DNA from 2 places in the Janthinobacterium woesei genome. Region 1 is predicted to be linked to the other one. Evidence: predicted binding sites of a transcription regulator. Region 1 holds the regulator's gene; the other holds the start of a gene.

The links. Region 1 encodes FNR, which switches genes on or off when oxygen is low (the NO sensors DNR and NnrR bind a similar motif). Its sites were predicted from a motif close to TTGATNNNNATCAA; they were not measured.
Region 2: the regulator FNR is predicted to act here: its motif matches at 1,656-1,669, upstream of ACQ4W6_RS01765 (universal stress protein).

What each region holds. Positions count from the first base shown of each region.
Region 1 covers NZ_JBNYXW010000003.1:262,380-277,736, reverse strand. The annotation lists gene ccoN (cytochrome-c oxidase, cbb3-type subunit I) at 1-998, shown strand, start outside; gene ccoO (cytochrome-c oxidase, cbb3-type subunit II) at 1,014-1,628, shown strand; gene ACQ4W6_RS04580 (cbb3-type cytochrome oxidase subunit 3) at 1,630-1,833, shown strand; gene ccoP (cytochrome-c oxidase, cbb3-type subunit III) at 1,826-2,746, shown strand; gene ccoG (cytochrome c oxidase accessory protein CcoG) at 2,751-4,133, shown strand; gene ACQ4W6_RS04565 (FixH family protein) at 4,194-4,718, shown strand; gene fnr (fumarate/nitrate reduction transcriptional regulator Fnr) at 4,734-5,492, opposite strand; gene ACQ4W6_RS04555 (HAMP domain-containing sensor histidine kinase) at 5,753-8,830, shown strand; gene ACQ4W6_RS04550 (TOBE domain-containing protein) at 8,833-9,600, opposite strand; gene ACQ4W6_RS04545 (sulfate/molybdate ABC transporter ATP-binding protein) at 9,635-10,339, opposite strand; gene modB (molybdate ABC transporter permease subunit) at 10,345-11,016, opposite strand; gene modA (molybdate ABC transporter substrate-binding protein) at 11,031-11,807, opposite strand; gene ACQ4W6_RS04530 (benzoate/H(+) symporter BenE family transporter) at 11,952-13,184, opposite strand; gene ACQ4W6_RS04525 (LysR family transcriptional regulator) at 13,335-14,240, shown strand; gene ACQ4W6_RS04520 (MFS transporter) at 14,609-15,357, opposite strand, start outside.
Region 2 covers NZ_JBNYXW010000001.1:375,379-390,735, reverse strand. The annotation lists gene ACQ4W6_RS01775 (enoyl-CoA hydratase) at 1-204, opposite strand, end outside; gene ACQ4W6_RS01770 (MFS transporter) at 303-1,586, shown strand; gene ACQ4W6_RS01765 (universal stress protein) at 1,724-2,161, shown strand; gene mltA (murein transglycosylase A) at 2,218-3,507, opposite strand; gene ACQ4W6_RS01755 (hypothetical protein) at 3,518-3,664, shown strand; gene apaG (Co2+/Mg2+ efflux facilitator ApaG/CorD) at 3,689-4,063, opposite strand; gene rpe (ribulose-phosphate 3-epimerase) at 4,241-4,915, shown strand; gene ACQ4W6_RS01740 (phosphoglycolate phosphatase) at 4,915-5,631, shown strand; gene trpE (anthranilate synthase component I) at 5,869-7,365, shown strand; gene ACQ4W6_RS01730 (aminodeoxychorismate/anthranilate synthase component II) at 7,367-7,930, shown strand; gene trpD (anthranilate phosphoribosyltransferase) at 7,996-9,039, shown strand; gene trpC (indole-3-glycerol phosphate synthase TrpC) at 9,073-9,873, shown strand; gene ACQ4W6_RS01715 (GGDEF domain-containing protein) at 9,901-11,103, opposite strand; gene ACQ4W6_RS01710 (M61 family metallopeptidase) at 11,389-13,242, opposite strand; gene ACQ4W6_RS01705 (nucleotidyltransferase family protein) at 13,291-13,869, opposite strand; gene ACQ4W6_RS01700 (xanthine dehydrogenase family protein molybdopterin-binding subunit) at 13,883-15,357, opposite strand, start outside.

The sequences.
Region 1 (15,357 bases):
TCGGCACCTTGATCAAGCGCAAGGTCAAGCACATCTACGTGGCCAACTGGTTCTTCGGCGCCTACATCCTGGCCGTGACGATCTTGCACGTGGTCAATGGCGCCGTCATGCCGGCCTCGGCCACCAAGTCGTATTCCGCCTACAGCGGCGTGCAGGACGCCATGATCCAGTGGTGGTACGGGCATAACGCGGTGGGCTTCATCCTGACCGCCGGCTACCTGGGCATGGTCTACTACTTCATTCCCAAGCAGGCCGAGCGCCCCGTGTACTCGTACCGCCTGTCGATCGTCCACTTCTGGGCGCTGATCTTCACCTATATGTGGGCCGGCCCGCACCATTTGCACTACACGGCCTTGCCGGACTGGACGCAATCGATCGGCATGGTCTTCTCGCTGGTGCTGCTGGCGCCAAGCTGGGGCGGCATGATTAACGGCATGATGACCCTGTCGGGCGCCTGGCACAAGCTGCGCACCGACCCGATCCTGAAATTCATGATCGTCTCGCTGTCGTTCTACGGCATCGCCACCTTCGAAGGTCCGATGATGTCGATCAAGACCATCAATTCGCTGTCGCACTACACCGACTGGACTGTTGCCCACGTGCATGCGGGCGCCCTGGGCTGGGTCGGCTTCATCACCATGGGTTCGATCTACTACCTGCTGCCGCGCCTGGCGGGCCGCACGCAGATGCACAGCACGCGCCTGGTCGACGTGCACTTCTGGGTGGCCACCATCGGCATCGTGCTGTATATCGCCGCCATGTGGATCGCCGGCGTGATGCAGGGCCTGATGTGGCGCGCAGTCAACCCGGACGGCACCCTGACCTACACCTTCGTCGAAGGCGTGAAAGCCACGTATCCGTACTACGTGGTGCGCGTCGGCGGCGGCCTGCTGTACCTGGCCGGCATGTGCGTCATGGGCTACAACACCTGGATGACCTTGCGCGGCAGCAAATTGCCCGTCGCCCGCATCCCGGAACTGAACGCGGCGCACGCCTGATAGGAGCGAAAGCAAATGAAATTTTCACATGCATGGATTGAAAAAAACCCCTGGCTGCTGATCGCCCTGGTCACGGTAGTGATCAGCATCGGCGGCGCTGTCGAGATCGTTCCCCTGTTCTTCCAGAAGAGCACCACGGAACCCATCGCCGGCTTGAAGCCATACTCGCCGCTGCGCCTAGCGGGGCGCGACATTTATGTGCGCGAAGGCTGCTACAACTGCCACTCGCAGATGATACGTCCGCTGCGCGCGGAAACGGAGCGCTATGGCCATTATTCGGTGGCCGGCGAGTTCGTGTATGACCGGCCGTTCCAGTGGGGTTCCAAGCGCACGGGGCCCGACCTGGCCCGCGTGGGCGCGCGCTACAGCGATGAATGGCACCGCACGCACTTGAACAACCCGCGCGACGTGGTGCCCGAGTCGAACATGCCGTCCTACCCGTGGCTGGCGAAAGCCAGGCTGGTGCCCGACGAGATCATGCCGAAGATGCGCGCGCTGCGCCGCCTGGGCGATCCGTACAGCGACGCGGAAATCGCCGCCGCACCGGCCCAGCTGCAAGACAAGACGGAAGAAGACGCCCTGGTTGCCTATCTGCAAGGCCTCGGTACATTAATCAAGACAAGGAATTAGCATGGCAATCGACAACCTGTTTGACAGCGCCAGCAGCGTCATGACGGTAGTTTCCTTTACAACCTTCATGGGCATCCTGTGGTGGACGTTCAGCCGCAGCAATAGCGACTTCGACGCGGCGGCGCACCTGCCGTTCGCCGACGACGCGCTGGACCAGCCGGCTGCGGCCGCGCCAGTGCCAGAAAAGGAGCGCAACCATGGCTGACTTTACCAGCGGTTTCTGGAATATCTACATCATCGTGCTGTCCCTGCTGGGCATCATCGGCTGCGGCGTGCTGCTGTACTCGCAGTCGAAGGTCACGCTGATCCCTGGCGCGCCCACCGACGGCACCACGGGCCACGTCTGGGACGAGGACTTGAAGGAACTCAACACGCCCATGCCGCGCTGGTGGATGTGGCTGTTCTACATCACCATCGTCTTCGCACTGGCCTATCTGTACCTGTATCCGGGCCTGGGCAACTACGCCGGTAGCCTGGGCTGGAAATCGACGGGCCAGTACGCAGAAGAGCTGAAAAAGGCGGAAGCCGACTACGGCCCCCTGTTCAACAAGTATCTGGGCCAGGACTTGAAGACGGTGGCCGCCGATCCGCAGGCGCAAGCCATCGGCCAGCGCCTGTTCCTCACCTATTGCGCGCAATGCCACGGTTCGGATGCGCGCGGCAACAAGGGCTTCCCCAACCTGACCGACAAGGATTGGCTGTATGGCGGCGAACCAGACGTCATCAAGACCACCATCCTGCATGGCCGCAATGGCCAGATGCCGCCGATGGGTGCCGCCCTGGGCTCGGAAAAGGATGTCGAGAACGTGGCCCATTATGTGCTGAGCCTGTCCGGTTCCACCGCCGACCCCGTCAAGTCGGTGCTGGGCAAGGCCAAGTTCGGCGCCTGCATGGCTTGCCACGGTGCGGACGCCAAGGGCAACCAGATGCTCGGCGCGCCCAACCTGACGGACAAGACCTGGCTGTATGGCGGCAGCGCCGATACCATTATGGAAACCATCCGCAAGGGGCGCAGCAACACCATGCCGGCCTTTAACGATTTCCTTGGGGAATCAAAAGTGCATGTGCTGTCGGCCTATGTCTGGAGCCTGTCGAATCCCCAGGCGCCCGTGAAATGATGTGATGGAACCTCAAGTCATCCAGATGTATGCGGCCCGCGAGCAGATCTACCCTCGCGAGGCCAAAGGACGCTACGCTACCTGGCGATGGGTATGCGTCTGGCTTACCCAGCTGGCGTTCTACGGCTTGCCGTGGTTGACCTGGAATGGCAGGCAAGCCCTGCTGTTCGATTTGACCACGCGCAAGTTCTACATTTTCGGCGTCGTGCTGTGGCCGCAGGATTTCATCTACCTGGCGGCCCTGCTGATCATCTGTGCGTATTTACTGTTCCTCGTCACGGCCATTGCCGGGCGGGTGTGGTGCGGCTTTTCCTGCCCGCAAACGGTGTACACGGAAATCTTCCTGTGGGTCGAACGCAAGATCGAAGGCACGCGCAGTGCCCGCATGGCCCTCGACAAGCAGGGTCCGTCGCTGCACAAGGCAGCTAAGAAGACGGCCAAGCACCTGGCGTGGGGCGCCATCGCCCTGTGGACGGGCTTTACCTTCGTTGGCTACTTCACGCCCATCAAGGAACTGGCGCACGCGGTCACCACCTTGAATTTCGGTCCCTGGGAATGGTTCTGGGTCTTGTTCTACAGCCTGGCAACCTACGGCAACGCGGGCTGGCTGCGCGAGCAGGTGTGCAAATACATGTGCCCCTACGCGCGTTTCCAGAGCGCCATGTTCGACCAGGATACCCTGATCATCACCTACGATGCCAAGCGGGGCGAACCGCGCGGCGCGCTGAGCAAGAAAGCCGGCAACAACGACAAGCTGGGCGACTGCATCGACTGCACCCTGTGCGTGCAAGTGTGTCCGACTGGCATCGATATCCGCAACGGCCTGCAGTATGAATGCATCGGCTGCGCCGCCTGCGTGGACGCCTGCAACAGCGTGATGGACAAGGTCGACCGGCCACGCGGCCTGGTACGCTACAGTACCGACCACGCGCTGGAAAACAACTTCAATGCGCAGCAGATCCGCCAGCGCGCCATGCGCCCGCGCGTACTGATCTATTCCGCCATCCTGGCCCTGATCATCATCGCCGTGGCGACCTCGCTGTTCCTGCGCACGCCGCTGAAAATGGACGTCATCCGCGACCGTGGCTCGATGGGACGCGAAGTGGAAGATGGCATGATCGAAAACGTCTACCGCCTGCAGATCATGAATACCTCGGAGCAGCGCCAGCACTTCAGGATCAGCGTTGCCGGCTTGCCCGGCCTGGCCCTGCTGACGCGCGATGAAGTTACCCTGCAGCCGACCGAAACGCTGGGCTGGCCCATCCGCCTGCGCGTGCCGCACGGCGTCGGGGAAAAGGGTTCGAACAAGATCAGCATCGAGCTGCAATCGCTGGACGATCCATCGCTGCATGTGCGCGAAAGCGCCGTGTTCATCGTGCCGCGCTAACAAGGAAAGGCGTGTTTTTGAGGGCTGACCCCAGAATATGCCGCCACAAGGAGAAATAGCATGTCGGAAAGTATCAAGCTGCAAGCCCCCGTGGAACCCTGGTACAAGCACCGCTGGCCGTGGCTGCTGATGGTGGGGCCCGGGCTGTCCGTCATCGTCGGCAGCTTCATGGGCTATATCGCGTTTACGCAGCCGGACGCGCTGGTGGTGGGCGACTATTACAAGCAGGGCAAGGCGATCAACCAGGACTTGCGGCGCGATACGGCCGCCAGCAACCTGGCCATGTCGACCAGCCTGACCTATGATGTAGCTGCAGCGCGCCTGACCGGTTCCGTGCAAAGCTTCGGCAAGGCTTACCCGGCGCCTTTGCTGCTGCACCTGGCGCATGCCACCTTGCCCGAAAAGGATATCAAGCTGCTGGTGCAGCCCGATGCGGCCGGCAACTTTTCGGTGGCGCTGCCGATGTTAGAGCGCAGCCGCTGGCAAGTGCTGGTGGAAAACAACGCGCGCGAATGGCGCTTGTCAGGCATCTGGACCTGGCCTTTGCAGCGCAGCATCGCGCTGCATGCGGATGAAGAACTATAAGGTACAGCACCGTTATTATTTGCAGGTGTCCGTGCCGGCCGTAATGGCCTTCAATTTTGCTGGCTGCAGGATTTCAATCTCGCGGTTCGACACGCGCAGCCAGCCTTCTTTCTTGAACTTCGACAATAAGCGGCTGACGCTTTCGATGGTCAAGCCCAGGTAATTGCCAATTTCCTCGCGCGACATGCGCAGCTGGAAGTTGCTGCCCGAATAGCCGCGTGCCTCGTAGCGCGAGGCCAGGTTGACGATGAAGGCGGCAAAGCGCTGCGTCGCCTGCATATTGCCCAGCAACAGCATGACGCTTTGCTCGCGCGTGATTTCCTGGCTCATCATGCGGTGGAAATGGCGCAGCAGGGTCGGTATACTGCCCAGCAATTGTTCCAGGCTGGAAAACGGAATTTCACACACTTCGCTGTCTTCCAGCGCCACCGCGTTGCAATGGTGGCGGTCGGCGCTGATGGCGTCCATGCCCAGCAATTCGCCAGCCATCTGGAAACCCGTCACCTGCTCGTCGCCGCCCGGATTGATCTGGTACGTCTTGAAGTGGCCCAAACGGATCGCGTACAGGTTCTGGAACGAATCGCCGATGCGGAACAGCAAGGCGCCACGCGCGACCTTGCGGCGCCGGCCGATGATCTGGTCCAGCCGGTCCATATCACCCACATCGAGCCCCATCGGCAGGCACAATTGATGCATGCTGCACGTCGAGCATCGGGCACGCAACGCCTCCACGGTCACTGCGGGCAAGGCTGGAGAGAGTAGCGCTTCTGTCATGTCAGTACCTTTTATAAAATGCAATAACAAGTTTACTGCATAGTGCGTTGCCATGTGCCAATTTCGCGGAAATTCACCGCAATTCGCCCTAATTTCGCTGAATAAACGACGTTCTGCATTTAATTTTATGCCGACATCCTCTAAAGCCTGCTCCACAGCGCAAAATTACACGCCCCACGCTTGCCAAGTTGATGTATTGATAGGAAAATTCCTGACAGCATTATCTGCCGCCTGTACCGCCCGGTACTCAAAAGGAAATCATGAAGCCTCTCGGCATTAAAGCAAAAGTCGCGCTGGCCACCAGCCTGACCTCGATCGCCATGATCGCCCTGGTGACGATGGTCCAGGTGAAACACATGCGCGACGATTTCACGCAAGTCTTGCTGAGCCAGCAAACGGCGCTGATCGAGCGCACGGCCGAAGAACTCGATGACAAGCTGGCCATGCTGCTCGACATCATCACCCAGACCGCGCGCCACCAGCCACCCGCCCTGATGGATGACCCGGCGCAATTGCGCCACTACTACACGCAGCGCGCCATGCTGGCCCTGTTCGACGACGTGCTGGTGCTCGATACGCAGGGCAAGGTGGTCGCCGACGTGCCCGAAGTGCAGGGGCGCAACGGCACGGACGTGGCCGACCGCGCATACTTCCAGACGGTGATGCGCACGAAAAAAGCCATGATCACCGAGCCGATGCTGGGCAAGACCAGCCATTTGCCCATCGTGCAGATGGTCGCCCCCGTGCTCGACAAGGATGGCGAGGTGGCCGGCATCGTGATCGGCGTGCTGCGCCTGTACAAGGACAATATGCTCGGCCATTTGCGCACGGCCAAGGTGGGCAAGAGCGGCTATTTCTTCATCCTCACGCGCGAGGCCGTGCCGCGCTACGTGCTACACCCGGATGCCAGCCGGCTGCTGCAGCCGCGCGCGCCCAACGCCAACCAGATCACCACGCAGTTGCTCAAGGATGGTGGCGAAGGCAGCATGGTCAGCACCAACAGCGGTGGCACCACGGCCGTCAACAGCTTCAAGCGACTGAAATCCGTGAACTGGCTGCTGGCCGCCTCGCTGCCCGTGACCGACGCGTTTGAACCGTTCAACGGCGTGCTGTACCGGCTGGTGCTGTGGAGCATCTGCGCTTCGCTGCTGGCCGCTGCCGTGCTGGCCTGGCTGACCGTACGGCTGCTGTCGCCGCTGGTGCGCCTGCGCAATACCTTGCTGTCGCTGCGCGCTTCCGGCAGCCGCTTCACGCCCGTGCCGGTGCTGCAGCGCGACGAAATCGGCGAGCTGACGGAAGCGTTCAACGGCCTGATGAGCGAACGCGACCGGCTGCAGCAGGAGCTCGAGGCGCGCGCGGCAGAGCTGGAGCGGGAACGCGACCGGGCCGAGGCGGCGAACCGCGCCAAGAGCGATTTCGTGGCCAACATGAGCCATGAAATCCGCACGCCCCTGAACGCCGTGCTGGGCATGGTGTATCTGCTGGGAAATACCAAGCTCAACACCGAGCAGCGCAAGTATCTGACCATGGTACGCGTGGCGGGCCAGTCGCTATTGGGCATCCTCAACGATGTGCTCGATTTTTCCAAGATCGAGGCGCGCCGCATGGATCTCTCGCCCGTCGAGTTCGACCTCGATGAAGTCATGAATACGCTGGCAACGACGATGACCATGAATGCCGGCGAGAAAGAACTGGAACTGGCCATCGCCGTCGAACCGGACGTGCCGCGCCGCCTGGTGGGCGACGCCCAGCGCTTGCAGCAGATCCTCGTCAACCTGGCCGGCAATGCCATCAAATTTACCGGCAGCGGCGAAGTGGTGGTGGCCGTCAGCCTGGCCGAAAGCAAGCACGGGCGCGCCTGGCTGCGCTTCGAAGTGCGCGACACGGGCATCGGCATGACGGCCCAGCAGCAGGCCCAGCTGTTTACGGCCTTTTCGCAGGGCGATCAAAGCATTACGCGGCGCTTCGGCGGCACCGGGCTGGGCCTGGCCATCAGCAAGCACCTGATCCACATGATGGGCGGCGAGATCGCCGTGGCCAGCAGCGAGGGCAAGGGCAGCCGCTTCTGGTTCAGCGTGCCGTTCGAGGTGCTCGAACAGCCGGCCGGGGCGCGCCGCACGCCGGCCCTGGGTCCGCTGCGCCTGCTCGTGGCCGATGACAACCGCACCACGCGCGAGCTGATCGTCAAGCTGATCCACGCCTGGGGCTGGAGTGCCGATGAAGTGGACTCCGGCTTTGCCGCCATCGAGCTGTACCGCGAGCGCCTGGCCCAGCAGCAGCCCTACGACGTGGTGCTGGCCGACTGGCACATGCCCGTGATGGACGGCCTGGCCACGGCCAAGGCCATCCGCCAGGCCGCTGCCGGCCAGCGCCAACCCATCGTGGTGATGGTCAACGCCTTCGCGCGCAATCGCCTGGAAGAAATTTCCAGCGCGGCCGAGGCCGATGTCGTCCTGATGAAGCCGATCACCGGGTCGAGCCTGTTCGACGCCCTGCACCAGGCGCTCATCGCCAAGGAGGAGGTGGGCGGCGAGCAGCGCATGCTGCAGCCGCCGCTGGGCACGGAACTGGCCGGCGTGCATTTCCTGCTGGTGGAAGACAATCATTTGAACCAGGCCGTGGCGCGCGGCATCCTGGAACACATGGGCGCCACCCTGGACGTGGTGGGCGACGGCTTGCAGGCGGTGGAACGGCTGCGCACGGAAGCGCTGCGCTACGACATCGTGCTGATGGATATGCAGATGCCCGTCATGGATGGCTTCAGCGCCACCCAGCTGATCCGCACTGAACTGCGCCTGAACCTGCCCGTGATCGCCATGACGGCCGGCGTGCTGGCCTCCGAGCGCGAACGCTGCATGACGGCCGGCATCACCGATTTCATCGCCAAGCCCGTGGTGGTGGAAGAGATGATGGAAGTCATCCTGCGCCACCTGCCGAAACGTCCGCCCGCGCAGGTGGCCGGTGCGGCGGCGCCCGTCGACGACGAAGTGTTTTCCATGGCCGCGCTGATGCGCGTGATGGGACGCGATGCGAAGGGGCGCGGCGTGCTGCGGCGCATGGTGGAAGATGCGCTGAACAAGGGCCTGACGCCCGTGCGGGAGGCGCAAACAGCCTTGCAGACAGGCCGCCACAGCGACGTGACGCGCATCTTGCACGGCGTGCGCGGCTCCGTGGGCACCCTGGGCACGAAGCGCTTGATACGCGCCGCGTTCGCCACCGAGGAAGCCATCGATGCGGGCCGCATCGACGAGGTGCCGGCACTGCTGGCGGCCGTGGGAGAGGAACTGGAACAGGCGCTGGCGGCCGCGCGCGAGTGGCTAGCACACCTGCACGATTAGCGTTAAGCGGGCACGCCCAGGATCACGCTGGAAGCTTTAAAAATCGCCGTCACGCTGCTGCCGATGGCAATGCCCAGGTCCGTGCTGCTCTGGTTGGTGATGATGGCGGCAATCGTGCCGCCGCGCGGCAAGTCGAGCACCACTTCCGTGTTGACGGCGCCCGTCTGCACGCGGATGACGCTGCCGGCCAGCTGGTTGCGGGCGGAAAAACGCGCGCCGTCACTGTCGGCCACGAGGATGATGGACGAGGCCTTGATCAGCGCGAACGCTTCCACGCCGGCGGCCAGGCCCAGGCTTTCGCTGCTGCTCTGCGTGACGATGGCGACGATGTGCTGGCCGCCCGGCAATTTCAGGGTGACTTCGTCGTTCACGGCGCCCGTCTTGAGTTCGGCAACCTTGCCCAGGAATTGATTGCGTGCCGTGGTTTTCATGGCCATTCTCCGTATGAGTAACAAATCGTCGGCAATGCCTTCCGCCTGGCTGCCCAGCTGGCGCAGGTAGCGCGCATGCTCGCGCTCGATGATGCGGAAATTGTCGACCAGCTGGCGCCCCCGTTGCGTCAGGTGTGTGCCGCCGCCGCCCTTGCCGCCCGTCAGGCGCTCGACCAGCGGCTCGCCGGCCAGGTTGTTCATGGCGTCGATGGCGTCCCAGGCCGCCTTGTAGCTCATCTTGACGGCTTTCGCCGCCTGCGTGATGGAGCCGCACTCGGCAATGGCGCCCAGCAACGCCACGCGGCCGGCGCCGCCCAGGTGTTCGCCGCCCACCGTCATCCATACCGAGCCTTGCAGGCCAATTTCCGCTGTTTTATCCACTGAATTTATCCACCAATGCCACCTTGTTGTCCATGCTGTCGATTTTTCCGTCGCGCAAGTAAAGCACATGTTCGCCCAGGATGCGCGCATCTTCCGGATCATGTGTGATCAGGATCATGGGCACGGCCAGGCGCTGCTGCCACTGGCTCAGCTCCAGGCGCATTTTGACACGCAGGTCGGGGTCGAGGGCGGCAAATGGCTCATCGAGCAGCAGGGCGGCAGGCTCGGCCACCAAAGCCCTCGCCAGCGCCACTCTTTGGCGCTGGCCGCCGGACAACTCGTCGGGGAACTGGTGCGCCAGTTCCAGCAGGTCAAATGCGGCCAGCCAATGCTCGACCTTGGCCAGCTTTTCGCGCGCGCGCGGATTGAACCAGCCCCGCGCCAGGCCAAAGCCCACGTTCTGGCGCACCGTCAGGTGCGGGAACAGGGCGTAATCCTGGAACAGATAGGCCACGTTGCGCTGCTGCGGCGGCAGGTTGATGCCGGCGGCGGAATCGAACAGGGTGCGGCCATTCAGGCGGATATGGCCTGCGTCCGGTGTATACAAACCGGCAATGGCTTTCAGGGTCATGCTTTTGCCGGCCCCGGACGGGCCATACATGGCGATGCGCTGGCTGCCGGACGTGCATTGCACGTGCAAGTCAAAACGGCGTTTGCCGGAGCGCAAGGTGGCGCGAATGTCGAGATCAAGTTGCATGGCGGTCATTTGTGAGCGATGCGCCCGGGCGCCAGGCGGCCGGCCGACAGCAGCACCACGATGCAAACAAAGGAGGTGATCAGCACCAGCGTGTTGGCGACATCGTCCTGGCCTGCCTGCACGGCTTCATACACGGCGACCGATAAAGTCTGCGTCTTGCCGGGAATACTGCCAGCCACCATCAGGGTGGCGCCAAACTCGCCCAGCGCGCGCACAAAACCCAGCAGCACGCCGGCCAGGATGCCGCGCCACGCCAGCGGCAGGGTGACGCGGAAGAAAATGGCCATTTCCGAGATGCCCAGCACGCGGGCAGCCTGCTCCAGCTGGCCATCGACAGCCTCGAAGGCGGCGCGCGCCGGTTTGAAGACGAGGGGGAAGGCCACCACCGTGGAGGCGATCACGGCGCCTTGCCAGGTGAAGATGAGATTGATGCCAAAGTTGTCCTGCAGCCAGATGCCGAGCGTGCCGCGCCGGCCCAATAACACCAGCAAGTAATAGCCGAGCACGGTGGGCGGCATCACCATCGGCAAGGTCAACAGGGCGTCGAGCAGCTCGCGCCCGGGAAAACGCGTGCGCGCCAGCAGATAGCCGGTACCGATGCCGAGCAGCAAATTGAGCGCCGTGGCCCACGCCGCCACTTTCAGCGACAGGGCCAGCGCGGTCCAGGCGATATCCATGCGCGCGCGTCAGCTTATGGCTTCTTGAAACCGTTAGCTTGCTTGAATCCATAGCGGGCCAGGATCGCTTGCGCCGGCGCCGTCTGCAGGTAGCTGACGAAACGCTTCGCCTCGGCCGCATTGCTGCTGTCCTTGATGGTGGCGATCGGGTACAGCACGGGCGTGGCCAAAGGCACTTCCAGCACCACGTTGACTTTATCGTGCATGATGGCCGCGTCGGTGGCGTAGACAAAGCCGGCATCGACTTCGCCGCGCGCCACGTAGTCGAGCGACTGGCGCACGTTTTGCGTGCTGATGGCCTTGGCCTGCACGGCTTCCCACAGCCCGGCCTTCTTCAGCGCGCCTTCCGAATAGCGCCCGACGGGCACGCTGGCCGGATTGGCGATGGCCACGCGGGTCACGCCCTTCTGCGTCAGGTCAGCCAGGCTCTTGATGCCCAGCCGGCTGTCGTGCGGCACGATCAGCACCAGGCTGTTGCTGACGAAATCATGGCGGTCGGCCGGCAATACCAGCCCCTGCTTTTGCGCCGTATCCATGGTTTCCTGGTCGGCCGAAGCAAACACGTCGACGGGCGCGCCCTTGACGATCTGCTGCAGCAGCACGCCCGAGGCGGCAAAATTCAGCGACACCTTGCTGCCCGGATACTGCGCCTCATAGCCCTGCGCCGCATCCTTGAACGCATTCGTCAGGCTGGCCGCAGCCGACACCACCACTTCGCCGGCAGAGGCGGACGAGGCGGCAGTGGCCAGCAAAGCGGCGCCGAGGAGTTTGGCGATGGAAGTGAGGCGCATGGTCGTATCCTTGAAGAGAAGAGAACAAGGAGCGTAATATACACTTATATATAGCGCCTTGCCATCGCGAAGGTCAAGCATTCCGGGATAAGGGCCAGCGAATGGCAAACCTCGACCTCGGCGGTGCGACGGTTTGCATTCAGACTAAACTTTTGTCGATTGCACGGCAGCGCCATCCGTTCCCGGGCCGGCTACTTCGGCCACCGCAGGCCGGGCGCGCCAGGGCTTGTGCAGCACCAGGTATGCCAGCGAACCGATCGCCACGCCCCAAAAGGCCGAGCCCAGGCCGCCAATCGACATGCCGGAGGCGGTGGCGAGAAAGGTAATCATCGACGCTTCGCGGTGATCGGCGTCATGCACCGCGCCCAGGATATTGCTGCTGATTGCGCCGATCAGCGCCAAGCCCGCCAGCACGGCGATAAAGGTATTCGGCAAGGACGTGAACAGCAGTACGATGGTTCCTGCAAAACAGGCGCCCAGCAGATAAAACACGCCATTGGCGATCCCTGCGATATAGCGCTTGTCGTGGTCTTCATGCGCCTCCTTGCTGGTGCACAGCGCGGCAGTGATCGCCGCGATCACGATGGTGATGCCGCCGAAGAAAGCGACCGCCACCGATACCAGGCTCAGGCTGGCGATCAGCGGCCGTGCCGGGGTGTTGTAACCGGAACTGCGCAAAATCGCCATGCCTGGCAAGAGTTGCCCGGTCAGGCTGACCAGGACCAGCGGAATCGCCAGGCTCAGGGTGGCATGCCAAGTCCATTCCGGCTGGATGAATATTGGCTTGGCCAGCGTCATCGTCACGCCATGCAGATTCGCTCCCTCCAGGCCAACGGCCAGCGCCACGCCGGTGGCCAGCAACAGCACCAGGCAATAGCGGGGAAACAGGCGCTTAAAGAAGATATAGGCGACGATCATGCCGAAAGCCAGTGCCGGCGCCGACTTCACGGATTGAAAGGCACCCACGCCAAACTGGAACAGGATACCGGCCATCATGGCGCAGGCGATGCCCTTGGGAATGGCGCGCATCAGCTTGTCGAAATAGCCGGACATCCCGATCAGGAACAGGATGACGGCCGCAGTGATGTAGGCGCCGACGGCCTGGTTCAGGCTCATCTCGGGAAACAGCGTCACCAGCAGCGCCGTGCCTGGGGCCGACCATGCAGTCACGACCGGCACCTTGAACCACCAGCTCAGCGCAATGCCCGACAGCCCCGCCCCGATCGAAATCGCCCAGACCCAGGAGGCGATCATCTCGGGCGCGACCTGGGCGCTCTTTGCCGCCTGGAAAAAGATGATCAGCGGACCGGAATAGGAAATCAGCACCGCCAGGAAACCCGCCGTTATGGCCGAGATCGAAAAATCCTTGTGAATCATATTGTTCTCCGTATTGTTTTATGCATGGCAGGCATGCTGAACGATAGCCGCGTCTAGCATGGACAACGAAGTATATTTGCTAAGGAGTAATTGATAAATAGGCGTAAAATTGCAACTCTATTCAGAAAAACTGAACAAAGTTTCGACGCCATGGACCGTTTTCAAGCAATGCAGCTCTTTACCCGAATCGTGGAACTGGGCAGTTTTACCAAGGCGGCGGAGCAGCACGGTCTGTCGCGCGCATCGGCGACCGCCCTGATCAAGCAGCTAGAGGCCCATCTCGGGGCACGCCTGCTGCAGCGCACGACCCGCCAGGTCAGCGCAACACTGGACGGGCGCTCCTACTACCAGCACTGCGTGGCCATCCTGGCCGACATCGACGAGGCCGAAAGCGTGTTTTCCCAGGCCGCCTGGCATCCGCGCGGACGCCTGAAAATCGACCTGCCGGCCTCCCTGGGACGCTTGGTGGTGATCCCCGCGCTGCCCGACTTCCACCAGCGCTATCCCGAGATCGTGCTGGAGATCGGTGCCGGCGACCGCATGATCGACCTGGTGCGCGAAGGCGTCGATTGCGTGGTGCGGGTCGGCGAACTGGACGACTCGACCCTGGTCGCGCGGCGCCTGACGGCACTGCGGCAGGTGAGCTGCGCCAGCGCCGCTTACGTGGCCCGGCACGGACTGCCGGATAGCCTCGAGCAGCTCGAACAGCTTCAGAGCATCGATTACCTCTCCTCCACCACCGGCAAATTGCAGGCGCTCGAATTCTGCGTCGATGGCCAGGTGCAGACCCGAACACTGCGCGCCAGCATGGCGGTCAACAATGGCGAATCGTATGTGGCCGCCTGCGAGGCCGGCTACGGCATCGTGCAAGTGCCGCACTACCATGTCGCTCGTCAGCTTCAGGAAGGGGAACTGGTCGAATTGCTGCCTCAGTACCGGCCGCCCGATCTAACGATAACGGCCTTGTATCCGCACCATCGCCACATGACGCCCCGGCTGCGGGTGTTCATCGACTGGCTGGCGACGCTATTCCAGAACGGGTCCTCACCCATCTAGCCCTTCCTAGCCAGAAGCCTGCCATTCGGACATGATCTCAGCCTGAACTCGCCTTATGCCTATCGTGTATCGTGCTTTAAAAGCAGACATTGCTTGATTCACTGAGCGATAGACATGATTGTGGCATCCGTTGGTGCTGCTACTTTAGCAGTTAAGGGGCCGGGAATAAATAAGTGTTACGTTTGGGGGACTCTGGCGGGATGCGATGCAAGGCGGGAGAAGGAGCCATAGCGAGCTATGGCGACGACGAGCAACGCCGCAGCGCGCCGGCCAGAGACGATCCAAATGTGACAGTCATTTTTGAACGGCTCCTAAGTATGACTGAGGCCGTGTCTGATAGGCAGACCCCGACGCGCTTCGCGAAGTAGTCAGGCGCGTGCGGCTGACCGGCCTTGGCGGCCGGCGCTTTCCTGCCGCTCGCCGCGGCTCGCCGCGCCACCTCGCCGGTAAAGCATCAAGGTCGCCACCAGCCCGCACAGTGCCGCGAAACTCATCCACAGGCCGGGCGAAGCCTTGTTGGCGGTCAGTTCGATCAGATAGGTCGATATGGCAGGAGTGAATCCGCCGAAGACGGCGGTGGCAAGGCTGAAGGCGAGTGAGAAGCCGACTACCCGGACGTTGACAGGCATGACTTCTGTCAGCGCTACCACCATGGCGCCGTTGTACATGCCGAAATAGAACGAGAACACCAGCAACACCGCCAGCAAGTGTCCGAAGCTGGGGTTGGCGACCAGCCACGACATCGCCGGGTAAGCGGTCAGCAGCGCCAGCAGGGAGATGCCGACCAGGATGGGTTTGCGGCCGATGCGGTCCGATAGCGCACCGCCGATCGGCAGCCAGACGAAATTGGACAGTCCCACCAGCAGCGTGACCAGCAGGCTGTCGGCCGTACTCAAATGCAGCACGGTACGGCCGAAGGTCGGCGTGTAGACGGTGATCAGGTAGAAAGTGGTGGTGGTCATCGCGACGAACAGCATGCCGGTCAGTACCGTGCGCCAGTTCCGCAGCATCGAGTCGAATACTTCGCGGGTGTCGGGATGATGGCGGCGCGCCTGGAACTCGGCGGTCTCTTGCAGGCTTCTGCGCAGAATGAAGATGAAAGGCACGATCGCGCAGC
Region 2 (15,357 bases), on a different contig from region 1:
CGCGATGTCGGCGCCGGCGGCAAAGGCTTTTTCGCTGCCCGTGAGCACGATGCAGCCGATATTCTCGTCGGCATCGAACTTGAGCAGCGCATCGCCCAGTTCATTCATCATGCGTTCGTTCAAGGCATTCAGCGCTTTCGGGCGGTTCAGGCGTATCACAGCCACTTTGTCCTGGATGTCGATGATCAAGTCTTCGTATTGCATATAGTCTCCTCTGGATGAACACGGTAACAACGATTGTAGCGGCTAACGGCAGCGGCGCGGCAGGCACGCTGCTATTATTGTGAGCCTGATCATTTCTTATCGAGCGGCAAATTTTCTCCTCTTTCCTCCAGTCTTGCGCCAACCGCCTGCGCGGTGATGGCAGCGCCGCCACGATCAATTTTCGCCGCCTGTGGTTCAGCAATGGCCTCAATTGCTTCGGCGCCCAGATCACCTCACTGGCCTTGCCCCTGTGCGCGGTACTGCTGCTGCATGCGACGCCGGAACAAATGGGCTTGCTGGTCGCCCTGCAGGCGCTGCCGTTTGCCCTTTTCGGCTTGCCCGTCGGCGTGCTGCTGGACCGGCGCAGCAAACACCCGATCATGCTGTTCAGCGAAACCATGTCCGGCCTGGCCCTGGCCAGCGTGGCCATCGCTTACTGGTGCGGCGTGCTGTCGATGCCGTGGTTATATATAGTAGGATTCATTATCGGCACGGGTTTCGTCGTGGGCGGCGGCGCAGAACAAGTCTTCCTGACTTTTTTGGTGGGGCGCGACGGCTTGATCGATGCCCAATCGAAATTTGCCGCCACAGAATCGGCGTCGCGGCTGATCGGCCCCGGCCTGGCCGGCGTGCTGGTGCAAGTGCTGTCGGCGCCGGTCGCCATCCTGTGCACGGCCTGCGGCTATCTTGTTTCCGTGTGCAATCTGCGTGCCATGAGCGTGCGCGATCCGCGTCCCGCGCCATCCGATAAGCACGCCTTGCGCGACATCGCCGATGGCTTGCTGTTTGTCTGGCGCGAACCGCTGCTGCGCGCGCTGGCCTGGGGCGCCGGCATCTGGCACTTCCTGTTTTACGCCAGCATGGCCTTGACAGTGCTGTTTGCCACGCGCGATCTGGGCATGAGTCCCGGCGTGCTGGGCATGACGCAAATGCTCGGCGGCGCCGGCGTATTGCTGAGTGCCATCATCGTCAAGCCGCTGACAAAGCGCTACGGCACCGGCCGCACCATCCTCATCGGCCTGGCGTCAACCTCCGTGTGTTTTGCGCTGACGCCAGCGATACCCGCCTCTTTATTCGGCAGTGCGGCCGCCAGCGCCGTGGCGTATGGCGTGCTGATGTTCTTTTTTGATTGCGGCGTGATGCTGTTCTTTATCCCCTACCTGGGCTTGCGCCAGAAAGTCACGCCCGATGCCATGCTGGGCCGCATGACGTCCACCATGCGTTTTTTGACGGTGGCCACGGCACCGCTGGGCGCGCTGGCAGCCGGCTCGATAGCCGAACATTTTGGCGTGCGTAATGGCCTGGCCTGCATCGCCGCCGGCAGCATCGCATTGACGATCGCCATGGTGTGGGGCACGCCGCTACGTAGCGTGCGCACCTGAAGCTGCGAACAGGCATACACTGTTAAAAGATTGCCTTGACGACACTATTCATGGCAAAGCTTGTCAGGTTTGATTTACATCAAGGAATTCATTGAGGTAAGTCCATAAGCTGTCTCACATCACATCAGGAGCATGCCATGTTCAATACCATATTATTTCCCACCGACGGCTCGCCGTTGTCTGACAAGGCTGCCGAGACGGCCATCGCCTTCGCCCAATTAAACAAGGCCAAGCTGGTCGCCATCAGCGTGGTACAGCCGTTCCCGTTTTCGCCAATGGCAGATGGCGGCATCGTGCTCGACGCCGGCCTGTATGAACAGCAGATGCAGGAAGCATCGCAACGCGCGATCGACAAGATCGGCGAAGCGGCGCGCGCCGCCAGCGTGCCGTTCGAAGGCCTGGTAGCCGTATCGCCCAGCCCGCACGAAGAAATCGTCAATGCGGCGCAAACCTATCAGTGCGACATCATCCTGATGGCCTCGCATGGCCGCAAGGGCTTGAACAAGCTGTTCGTGGGTAGCGAAACGCAAAAAGTACTGGCGCATACCCATTTGCCAGTGATGGTTCTACGTTAATACTCGTCCACCCCGCCCGGCGCCGCGCCGCGCCGCACCGCGCCGCACAAATAACATTAGCGCGCCGGCGCCTGTTTCGGCAACAACACCCACACGGCGCCGCTCTGCTTCATGCGGCCCGCGTTCTCCGCCGCTTCCGCACCAAAACCAAAGAAATAATCGACACGGATAGGCCCGCGAATGGCGCCGCCCGTATCTTGCGCCATCACCAGGCGCTGCATGGGGATATCGCTATTGGCTTGCGTGGTGGCCAGGAACACGGGCGCACCCAGCGGCACATAGCGCGAATCGATGGCCACCGAGCGCTGCGGTGTCAGCGGCACGCCCAGCGCGCCCTTCGGCCCCACTTTCGGATCGGGCAAGCGCTCTTCCTTGAAGAATACATAGCTGGGATTGGCGTTGAACAACTCATCCTTGCGCGTGGGATGGCCGGCGATCCACGCCTTGATGCCCTGCGCGGACGCTTGGCTCATGCTCAGTTCGCCCTTCTCGACCAGATAACGGCCGATGGATTTGTATGGATGGCCATTCTGGTCCGCATACGCGACGCGTACGGTTTCCTGCGTATCGGTCAGCTGCACGCGCCCGGAACCCTGCACTTGCAGGAAGAACGCTTCCACTTCGTCATCAACCCACAACAATTCCTTGCCGGTAACGGACGTGGCGCGCTCGATGTCTGCACGCGTGGCGTACGGCACCACCTTCTTGCCCACCAGCTTGCCGCGCAGGCGCATGTTTTTCAGTTCCGGATACACGCCGGCCAGATCGACCGAGACCAGGTCGTCAGGCACCTTGTACAGCGGTGTCTGGTACGGGCCACCACGCTTGCGCGCACCGTGCAGCAAGGGTTCATAGTAACCAGTGACGAGGCCAGTACTGGCGCCATCGGCAGTGATGACTTGATTTGGCACAAAGAAGGTTTCAAAAAACAGGCGGATGGCCTTGTCGCTGTCGGCATTCACCTGGCGCGCGATCGTGCATGCCTCTTTCCAGTCAGGGCGCTTGAGCAGCACGCCACACGAGGCCATGAAGGCAGGCCATGCGGCGCGCATGTCGTCGCGGCCCCAGCCCGGCAAGGCGGCAAACTGGGCAGGCGCAAACGTGGGTGCAGCCGCATCCGTGGCATCCTTGGCATCCTTGGCATCCCTGGCTTCGGCTGCGGCCGGCTTGGCCGGAACAGGCTTGACGACGGACGGGGCAATCGCCGGCGCCTTGCCGTCGGCAGCGCCGGGGACGGCAGGCGGCGTGGTGCACGCGGAAAGCGCAAGCGCGACGCCACCGATTGAAACGAGTAGACTACCGCGTGTAAATAGACGGCGGGTAAATAGGCTGCGGGTAAATAACATAGGAGTGCGTATGTGGATCTTGATGGTAGAGGCGCTGGTGGCGTTCTTCTTGCTGGCATTTATAGTCTGGTGGACCATGTATTCGGGCAAGAAACCGGCGCCTCCAGTACGCAAGCAACTCAGCGAAGCGCAAGACGCCACCGAAAAACTGAAATAGCGGGCGCGAGCCACCGGCTTGTTCTTAATGCAGGGTACGTGGCACCGACAGCACGAATTCGGGAATGGCCGCCTCGAACTGATGGCCATCTTCGGCCACGCAGAAGTATTCGCCGCGCATCGAGCCTTGCGGCGTGGTCAGCATGGTGCCGCTCGTGTATTCGAATTGCTCGCCCGGCTGCAGCAATGGCTGGTGGCCGACGGCGCCCAGGCCACGCACCTCTTCCACCTTGTCATTCGCATCCGTGATGACCCAGTGGCGCGAAATGAGTTGCGCGCCAACGCTCCCCGTATTGACGACGCGTATGGTGTAGCTGAACACGTGCCGTCCCTGGTCCGGTGCCGATTGCTCGGGCAGATACTGCGTCTTGACCGTTACCGTAAATTCATAAGTCGCCATCGTCATTCCTCTTCAGACATTGCCAGTCGTATATTGCATGTATCGCGTATCGCGCGTGCCGCATTGGCCACCGCGCGCTGTGTATTCTGTGTGTCACTGTGCTTCAATAAGGCATGGTGACGGCGTCAAGCGTAAAATAGCGCATCTTCGCATTTTCTATCCTTTGGCTACTTCACCATGACAACATTCCGTATTGCTCCCAGCATCCTGTCCGCCGACTTTGCCCGCCTGGGCGAGGAAGTGCGCAACGTCGTCACCGCCGGCGCCGACATCATCCACTTCGACGTGATGGATAATCACTATGTGCCGAACCTGACCATCGGCCCACTGGTGTGCGAAGCGATTCGCCCGCACGTGCAAGTACCCATCGATGTGCATCTGATGGTCAAGCCTGTTGATCGCATTATCCCGGATTTCGCCAAGGCTGGCGCGAACATCATCACCTTCCACCCGGAAGCGTCGGAACATATTGACCGTTCGCTGCAACTGATCCGCGATAACGGCTGCAAATCGGGCCTGGTTTTCAACCCGGGCACGCCGCTGCACTACCTGGAACACGTGATGGACAAGATCGACATCATCCTCATCATGTCGGTCAATCCAGGCTTCGGCGGCCAGTCCTTCATCCCGCATACGCTGAAGAAAATCGCCGAAGCGCGCCGCATGATCAATGAATCGGGCCGTGACATCATGCTGGAAGTCGATGGCGGCATCAAGATCGACAACATTGCCGCCGCTGCCGCTGCCGGCGCCGACACCTTCGTCGCCGGCTCGGCCATCTTCGGCAAGCCTGACTACAAGGCTGTCATCGACGCCATGCGCGCGGAACTCGCAAAAGTGGCAGGCGCCTGATGCAGGCGGGCACGGTAAAAGACAGGGTACTGGCCGGCGTGCGCGCCGCCATCATCGACCTCGATGGCACGATGCTCGACACCGTGCCCGATTTCCATGTCGCCATCAACGCCATGCGCGCCGAATTTGCTCTCGCGCCCATCAGCGCCGAGGCCATCAAGCTGATGGTGGGCAAAGGCTCGGAAAACCTGATCCGCACGGTGCTGGCCAAGGATTTCGATGCGGCCGGCGTGGAACAGCGCTTCGAGCAGGCAATGGATGCCTACCAGCGCCACTACCTGGCCATCAATGGCCAATTCAGCACCCTGTACCCTGACGTGATCGCAGGACTGGAAGCGATGAAAACGGCTGGATTGCGCCTGGCGTGTGTCACCAACAAGCCGATCGCCTTCGCCCTGCCCCTGCTGAAACAGAAAAAACTGGATGGCTATTTCGAGATCGTCTACGGCGGCGATTCGCTGGCGAAGAAGAAACCGGACCCACTGCCGCTATTGCAGGTATGCATGGACTTCGACCTGGCACCAGCCAAAGTGGTGGCCATCGGCGACTCATCGAATGACGCGCAAGCGGCACGGGCTGCGGCTTGCCCCGTGCTGACCGTACCGTATGGCTACAACCACGGACACTCTATACACGACACCGATTCCGATGGTATAGTAAATACGCTGCTCGAAGCGGCCCATTTTATTAGCATGCAAAACAGACCAGCATACTGACAACTACATCGTGAACACGTTTCTCATCAAAAAACACAATATCACCCAAACCGGCTCGATTGAGGCCTGGCTTTGGCGACGCTGGCAATCCTGGCAGGCCTAAGGCCGAGCCGTGTAAGATTGCTGCCGGTGGCGCGCGTACTTTGCGTGCACCTGCAGGTTTTTTGATAACCCACCGCAGGGTTTGTGCCTTGTAAACACAACGCACATTCGTACCCTGACGGCATGGAGAGAAACATGACCGAACTCGAATTCAAATCGCTGGCCCAGCAAGGCTACAACCGCATCCCCCTGATCGCGGAAGCCTTCGCCGACCTGGAAACCCCGCTCACGCTGTATCTGAAACTGGCGCAAACCCAGCATGGCGGCAAAAACACCTTTTTGCTCGAATCGGTCGTCGGCGGCGAACGCTTCGGCCGCTATTCCTTCATCGGCTTGCCCGCCACGACCGTGTTGCGCAGCTATGGCAGCCGCACCGAAATCGTCAAGAACGGCGCCGTGATCGAGGAACACGAAGGCAATCCGCTCGACTTCATCGAGCAATACCAAGCCCGTTTCAAGGTGGCCTTGCGCCCAGGCATGCCGCGCTTTTGCGGTGGCCTGGCCGGCTACTTCGGCTACGACACGGTACGCCACATCGAGAAAAAGCTGGCCGGCGGCGCGCCCAAGGACGACTTGAACCTGCCCGACATCCAGTTGATGGTGACGGAAGAACTGGCCGTCATCGACAACCTGTCCGGCAAACTGTATCTGATCGTGTATGCCGACACCACGCAGCCCGAGTCGTTCTCGAAAGCGCGCCAGCGCTTGAAAGACTTGCGCATGATGCTGCGCCGCGGCGTCGATGCGCCCGTGACCAGCGCCTCCGTGCGCACGGAAACCATCCGCGACTTTTCCAAGGAAGACTACCTCAAGGCTGTCGCCAAGGCGCACGAATACGTGATGGCCGGCGACTTGATGCAGGTGCAGATCGGCCAGCGCATCCGCAAACCGTATGTCGATTCACCGCTGACCCTGTACCGCGCCTTGCGTTCGCTCAATCCGTCGCCGTATATGTACTTCTATAATTTCGGCGACATGCAGATCATCGGCGCCTCGCCTGAAATCCTGGTGCGCAACGAGAAGTTGGCCGACGGCGGCAAGAAAGTCACCCTGCGTCCCATCGCCGGCACCCGTCCGCGCGGCGCCACGCCCGAGCGCGACGCGGAATTGTCCGCCGAACTGCTGGCCGATCCGAAAGAGATCGCCGAGCACGTGATGCTGATCGACCTGGCGCGCAACGACATCGGCCGCATCGCCACCACCGGCAGCGTGCACGTCACCGACCGCATGGTCATCGAAAAATACTCGCATGTGCAGCACATCGTCACCAACGTCGAAGGCACATTGAAAGATGGCTTGTCGAACCTGGACGTGCTGCGCGCCACCTTCCCCGCCGGCACCCTGACGGGCGCGCCGAAAGTGCGCGCCATGGAAGTGATCGACGAACTGGAAATCACCAAACGCGGCATCTATGGCGGCGCCTGCGGCTACCTGTCGTTTGGCGGCGAAATGGATGTGGCGATCGCCATTCGCACGGGCGTGATCAAGGACGGCATGCTGTACGTGCAGGCCGCCGCCGGCATCGTCGCCGACTCGATCCCTGAAATGGAATGGCAGGAAACCGAGAACAAGGCGCGCGCCGTACTGCGCGCCGCCGAACAAGTGCAAGATGGCCTGGATGGGGAGTTTTAAGATGCTGCTGATGATCGACAACTACGACTCCTTCACCTACAACATCGTGCAGTATTTCGGTGAACTGGGCGAAGACGTGCGGGTCTACCGCAACGATGAAATCACGATCGAACAGATCGAGGCGCTCAATCCGGACCGCATCTGCATCTCGCCCGGCCCGAAAGCGCCGGCGCAGGCAGGTATTTCGGTGGAAGTGCTGAAACACTTCGCTGGCAAGAAGCCAATTTTGGGCGTCTGCCTGGGCCACCAGGCCATCGGCGAAGCGTTTGGCGGAAAAGTCATCCGCGCCAAGCAAGTCATGCATGGCAAGACTTCCGTCATCGCACATACGGGCGTGGGCGTCTTCAAGGACATCCCCAGCCCCTTCACAGTGATCCGCTACCACTCTTTGGCGATCGAACGCGCCTCGCTGCCTTCCTGCCTGGAAGTGACAGCCTGGACGGACGACGGCGAAATCATGGGCGTGCGCCACCGGGAATACGATATCGAGGGCGTGCAATTCCACCCCGAATCGATCCTCTCGGAGCACGGCCACGCCTTGCTGAAGAATTTTCTCGAGCGCTGATTCCATGCGCACGCCACGGCGTGCCATCAGTGTCCTCCTGCGCCATCATTGAAGAAGGAAGCATCATGCCGATCACCCCACAAGAAGCCCTGCTGCGCTGCATCGAACACCGCGAGATTTTTCACGACGAAATGCTGTACTTATTCCGCCAGATCATGTCCGGCGAAATGTCGCCCACCATGATCGCCGCCCTGACCATGGGTTTACGCGTGAAAAAGGAAACCATCGGCGAAATCGCCGCCGCCGCGCAAGTGATGCGCGAGTTTTCCACCAAGGTGCCCATGGCCGACACCACCAACCTGCTCGACATCGTCGGCACGGGCGGCGACGGCGCGCACACATTCAACATTTCCACGGCGTCGATGTTCGTCGCCGCCGCCGCCGGCGCGCGCGTGGCCAAGCATGGCGGACGCAGCGTGTCTTCCTCGTCCGGCAGCGCCGACGTGCTGGACTCTTTGGGCGTCAACATCAACCTGCAGCCCGAGCAGATCGCCCAGTCGATCGCGCAAACGGGCATCGGCTTCATGTACGCACCGAACCACCATGCCGCCATGAAGCATGCGGCGCCCGTGCGCCGCGAGCTGGGCGTGCGCACCATTTTCAATATCCTTGGGCCGCTGACCAATCCCGCCGGCGCGCCCAACATTCTGATGGGCGTGTTCCACGCCGACCTGGTCGGCATCCAGGTACGCGTACTGCAGCGCCTGGGCGCGCAGCATGCCATCGTCGTGTATGGCCGCGACAATATGGATGAAGTGTCGCTGGGCGCAGCCACCATGGTGGGCGAACTGGTCAACGGCGAGATCCGCGAATATGAAATTCACCCGGAAGATTTTGGCTTGCAAATGATCGCCAGCCGCAACCTGAAGGTGGCCAATTCGGTGGAATCAAAGGCAAAGATGCTCGAAGCGCTGCGCGGCGAGCCGGGTGCGGCAAGCGACATCGTCGCCCTGAACGCGGGCACGGCGCTGTACGCGGCCGGCGTGGCCAGCTCGATCGAAGATGGCCTGGTGCGCGCGCGCGCCGCCGTCAGCTCGGGCGCCGCGCTGGCAAAACTCGATCAATTCGTGCAGGTGACGCAGCAGCTGGGCACCCCGCTGCAAGCGTAACCTCCCCGCCATCCCTATAGAACAGCGACCATCATGTCCGACATACTCGATAAAATCCTGGCCGTCAAAGCCGACGAAGTGGCAAAGGCGAAAGCCTACCGCAGCCTGGCCAGCCTGCGCAGCGACGTGGAAAACGACAGCGCCCTGCGCGCCGGCCTGCGCAATTTTGAAGCGAGCCTGCGCCAGCATATCGCAGCCGGCAAGCCCGGCATCATCGCCGAAGTGAAAAAGGCCTCGCCATCGAAGGGCGTCATCCGTGCCGACTTCCGCCCGGCCGACATCGCCGCCAGCTATGCGGCGCATGGCGCGGCCTGCCTGTCCGTGCTGACGGACGAACAGTTCTTCCAGGGTTGCATAGAATACCTGCAGCAGGCACGCGCCGCCTGCGCCATTCCCGTGCTGCGCAAGGATTTCATGGTCGACATGTACCAGATCTATGAAGCGCGCGCCATGGGCGCCGATTGCATCCTCTTGATCGTCGCAGCCCTCGACCATGGCCTGATGGCGGAGATGGAGGCCTGCGCCCACGAACTGGGCATGGGCGTGCTGATCGAAAGCCATGACGGCACGGAACTCGATGCGGCCTTGAAACTCAAGAGCGCATTGATCGGCATCAATAACCGCAACCTGCGCACCTTCGAGACCTCGCTAGAGACCACCATCGGCCTGTTGCCGCGCATCCCGCAAGACAAATTGATCATCACGGAATCGGGCATCCTTGGCATGGCGGACGTGAAACGCATGCGCGAAGCCGACGTGCATGGCTTCCTGGTGGGCGAGGCGTTCATGCGCGCACCGGATCCCGGCGTGGAACTGGAACGTTTGTTCAGCTAATTGTTCAGCTAATTGTTCAGCTAAGATTCAACGGCCACTATCGCCTGCGGCTGTGGCCATGCTCCGCGCCGCAGTAGCGCCCTTTAGATCACACTCGATGCGGTCGCGGCCATTTTCCTTGGCCTGATACAAGGCCGCATCGGCGCGCGACAGCAACTGATCCAGCTCTTCCTGTATCGACGCCTGGCAAGCCACGCCGATACTCACCGTACACGGCGGCAAACCGTGTCCATTCGGTTCGCGCAGCAAGGCGCGAATGCGCTCGGCCACGCCAAGAGCATTGTGCGGCATCATGTCCGGCATCAGCACGACAAATTCCTCGCCGCCAAAGCGGGCCACGTAATCGCTCTCGCGCAACGCGCCGCCGATAATCCTGGCCACATGCGCCAGCACCTTGTCCCCCATCGCATGGCCATAGCGGTCATTGATCGACTTGAAAAAATCCAGGTCGATGCTGAGCAAGGTCAAGGGCTGGCCTTTGCGCCGCAAATTGGCCTTTTCGCGCTCATACGCATCGCCAAAGCCGCGCCGGTTCAGCACCTGCGTCAATGGATCGTGCGTGGAGCGGCGCTCGAGTATCATCTGCAGGCGCCGCGTAGCCACCGTCATGAAGCCGACGGTCAGCAGCAGCGCCATGAAATTGGCCGCCGCCAGGTAGATGCTCGCTTGTGTGCCCGCGACCGTCAAATCCACGTTGGCGCCACCATGCCGCAAGGCCATGCCACCGCGCATCAGCACCACGCAAGCCTGCAGCAGCATCAGCGCGCCAAAGAAGAAACTGGAAAAATGGCGCTCGCCGTGCACAAGCACCAGCTGCGCCTGGCGCGCATAGAAAAAGAACACTACCAGGGAAAAGACCGCCACGCGCCGCGAAAAATCGGGCGTCGCCAGCAGCCACCAGGCGATGCCAGCCACGCCGAGGCAGCAAACGAGCGTATAAAAGCGCAGGCTGGGCACCTGGCCATAGAATTTTTCCGTGCCCAGCATCGACAATCCGATCCCCAGCATCAAGGCGGCATTCGCCCCCAGCAGCGCCATCGCGTCGGGCCAATTGCCGCGCATACTGAACAGGAAAGAGGCGCACACCAGCAGCAGCAAACCCGCCGACCAGTGACCCAGTCCGTGTACCTCGCGCCGGAAACTGCGGTAGACGGAAAACATGACGATGCTCATGGCCCCGCACATCAGGGTAGTCATCAACATGATGGTGCGGGGATCGAGGGTTTCCACAGACGATTGAAGCCTAAAAAATCAATAGCGCAATTTTAGTTCAGTTATGGCAAATATGCTGTTGTTGTTTCAACGACGCATGCCCGCCGCCGGCAACTTCGATGCGGTCGCGCCCCAGCTGCCTGGCCCGGTACAGCGCCAGGTCAGAGCGCGTCATCTATACCGTCAAGCACGGGAAATTTCGCGGGATAAATTAAACAGCAAATCAGGCTGACAACTGCCGGCAGGATAAAGCTCGATCATCGCATGAGCCACCTACCGGCATTATCAATATGACTGGCGTTTTTACTGTGCGCTAGGGCGCTTCGGTTTCGTGGCTTTCTTTGGCGCCGGCAAGACGGTCAGATTGACGCCCGGTGCCCGGTCGCCCTGCAGCAGGGCAGTGAATGTCATCAGCTCGTCGCGGCGGAAAGCGTGGATCGCCACGGTCGCGCCGACCGCATAACGGCCCAGCAAGGTATCCAGGTTGGCCGGGTTGCCCGTCACGCGCAAGCCATCGACAGCCACCAGCACGTCACCCGCCGACAGGCCCGCCAGGTGGGCGGCGCCACCCTGATGCACCTGCGCCAGTTTGGCGTCGTTGCCGTCGCGGCCCAGGTTGGCGTCCAGGCTCGGTTTCTGCGCCTTGCGCGTATCGCTGACCTTCACGCCGAACGGCGCCAGCAAGCGCGCCAGCGGCACGTCGTCGGTGCCACGGATGTAGCGCTCGAAGAACGGTTTCATGCGCGTGCCGGAAATTTCATCGAACAGGGCTTCGACTTCGGCCGGCGTCACGCCGCAGCCTTTGCCCGCCTTTTCTCCTTTGCCCTTGTAGAAGTCGCGGCCATAGCGCTGCCACAGCGCCTGCATCACATCGTCCAGCGATTTTTCGCCATTCGTCTTGCTGCGCAGGGTCAGATCAAACGCCAGCGCGATCAGCGAGCCCTTGGTGTAATAGCTGACGATGGCGTTCGGTGCATTTTCATCCTGGCGGTAGTACTTGCCCCAGGCGTCAAAGCTGGAATCGGCCACGCTCTGCTTGCTGCGGCCACTGCCGCGCAAGACGCTGTTGATGGTTTTTCCCAACAGCTTGAAGTAAGCTTCCTCGTCGATCAGGCCCGCGCGCACCAGCATCAGGTCATCGTAGTAGCTGGTAAAGCCCTCGAATAGCCACAGCAGCGGCGAATAGCTTTCCGCCTGCAGGTTGTACGGTGCGAAGGCGGCCGGCTTGATGCGCTTGACGTTCCAGGTATGGAAGTATTCGTGGCTGCACAGGCCCAGGAATTTCAGGTAGCCGTCGCCAATCTCCGTACTGTTTGAAGCCGTCGTTGGCAGGTCGGCACGCGCGCAGATCAATGCCGTCGAGGCGCGGTGTTCCAGGCCGCCGTAACCGTCGCCGACGGCCATGGTCATGAACACATAGCGGTCCATCGGTGCTTTTTTTGTCTTCGGTTCGAAGAAGGCGATCTGCGTTTCGCAGATGGCTTTCAGGTCGCGGCACAGGCGCTCCAGGTCCAAATTCGGCACCTTGCCCGTGACGACGATATCGTGCGGCACGCCATGCGCCTTGAAAGTGGCCAGCGCAAAGTCGCCCATCTCCACCGGGTGGTCGATCAATTCATCATAGTTGGCCGCCTGGTAGCTGCCGAAGCCATAGCGCTTGGCTTTCAGTTCCGGCAAGGTGGTGGCCACGCGCCAGGTCTTGCAAGCGGCATCCTTGGGCTGCACGATATTGACTTCATGCGGCTCGGCCTCCTGTCCCAGCACGCGCAGGAACACGCTGGTGCCATTGAAGAAGCCGTGATTCTGGTCCAGGTGGGCGGCGCGCACTGACAAATCCCAGGCATACACGTCGTATTCGAGCGTCAATGCACCCTGGCAGGGCGCAGCCTGCCACGAATGCTTGTCAAGCTTGGTCAAGGCCACGGCCTTGCCTTCAGACTCGGCACGAATGCTGACGATGTTGCGCGAGAATTCGCGGATCATGTAGCTGCCCGGGATCCAGGCCGGCAGGGAAAATACCTGGCCGATGGCGGCCGGCGCCTTGACGGTCAGCGTGACCTTGAACATGTGGCCGGCCAAGTCTGCGGCGGCGATACTGTAGATGATGCCGGCGGCGGGTGCCTTGGCGATGATTTTTTTTACCGGTGCTTTCTTCATGTTTTCCTCGTGTCTGGCATGTCTTCCCGGGAGCGCCACTGCCCCGCCTTACAAATCGTCCGGAGTATCGATGTCGCGCAGGATGCCAGCGTCATCGACGATCACTTCCTGCACCGCATGGCTGTGCACGATGCTGCGCGCACCCTGGTCGCCGTCCAGCGCCAGCAACAGCGGCAAGTGGACAGCGCTGAACGCGACAGGGTTGCCGCGCCGGCCCTGGAAGACGGGCACCGCGATGCGCGCGCCATCGGCAATGGCTTGCGACAAGGCGGCGATTGTAGCGCCTTCCACGTAAGGCATGTCGCCCAAGGCGATCAGCCAGCCCGGCGCGCCGCGCACATGCCCGATGGCGCAGGTCAGCGATGCCGCCATGCCCGTGTCGGCATCATGGCAGACGCGCACTTCACAGCCCAGTGCGCCCAGTGCGCGCGCTACCTGCGTGTCGTCGGCGCGCACCACGGCCAGCACGCGCGGCAAGGCCGCCAACATGGCTTTTGCCGCCGCCACCACCACCGGCAAGCCCGCATACGGGCCTTCCGCCAACGGCTGCAATAATTTGTTCTGCACGCCGGAAGGATCGAACCTGCGTCCCCTTCCGGCTGCCAGCAAGATGCCAACCGTACTCAAAATACCACTACCGTCATGCCGCCGCCAGGTCGAATGGCAGCTTGCGCAGGCGTTTTCCCGTCACAGCAAACAGCGCGTTGGCGAACGCCGGGGCCAGCGGCGGCACGCCGGGTTCGCCCATGCCCGTTGGCGCATCACCCGATGGCACCAGGTGCACCTCGATCACCGGCATGTCGGGCATGCGCGGCACCGGGTAGTCGCCAAAGTTCTGCTGCTCCACCACGCCATCCTTGAGCGTGATGGCCGCGCCGGGAATAGTCATGCCCAGCGCCATCAGCGCGGCACCCTGCACTTGCGCCTCGATCGTCAACGGGTTGACGGCCAGGTTGCAATGCACGCCCGCCCATACCTGATGCAGCTTGGGCGCGCCGTCGGCGACCGACGCCGTTACCACGTAGGCGACCACGGAATTGAACGATTCGTGCATGGCCACGCCCCAGGCCTGCCCTTTCGGCAGCTTCTTCTTGCCGTAGCCGGATTTGGCCACGGCCAGGTCCAGCGCAGCGATGTGGCGCGTGTGCTTCGCGTCGATCAGCTGCTTGCGGTAGGCGACGGGATCCATCTTCGCCACGTGCGCCGCCTCGTCGATCAGGGTTTCCATGACGAAGGCCGTATGCGTCGAGCCGACGGAGCGCCACCACAGCACGGGCACGTTCGCCTTGGCCGTGTGCACCGACAGCTTCATCGGCAAGGTGTACGGTTCGCCCATGCCTTCGACCATGGTGCCATCGACGCCATTTTTCACCATGAAGGCTTCGAACGGCGTGCCGGCCATGATGGACTGGCCCACGATGGTATGCTCCCAGGCGAGGATTTTCCCTTTGGCGTCGAGGCCAAGCTGCGCGCGGTGCACGTGCGACGGCCGGTAGTAGCCGCCCTTGATATCGTCCTCGCGACTCCACATCAGTTTCAAGGGCCCGCTCTTGCCCGCCGCGCGGTACGCCTTGGCGACATTGACGGCTTCGACCACGTAGTCGGAGGACGGCACGGCACGCCGGCCAAAGCCGCCGCCGGCCATCATCGTATGCAAGGTAACCTGCTCTGGTTTCAGGCCGGAAGTGGCCGCGATGGCCGCCTGGTCGCCCGTCTGGAATTGCGAACCGACCCACATCGTGCATTTGTCGGCCTGCAGGTCGATGACGCAATTGAGCGGCTCCATCGGCGCGTGCGCCAGGTAGGGAAACTCATACACGGCTTCGATCTTCTTCGGCGCCGACGCCAGCTTGCTCATATCGGCCGCTTTGGCGACGATGCCCGGCGTGCGGGCCAACGCCTTGAAGGCTGCCAGCTGCTTGTCGCTGCTGACCTTTTCCACGGCACTGGTGTCCCACTCGATCACCAGCGCATCGCGGCCCTGTTTGGCGGGCCAGTAGCCGTCCGCGATCACGGCCACGCCGCTGCCGCCACGGTCGGTTTTGACTTCCAGCACTTCAAGCACGCCCTTGATGGCCTTGGCCTTGGTCGCGTCAAATTTCGCCACCTTGGCGC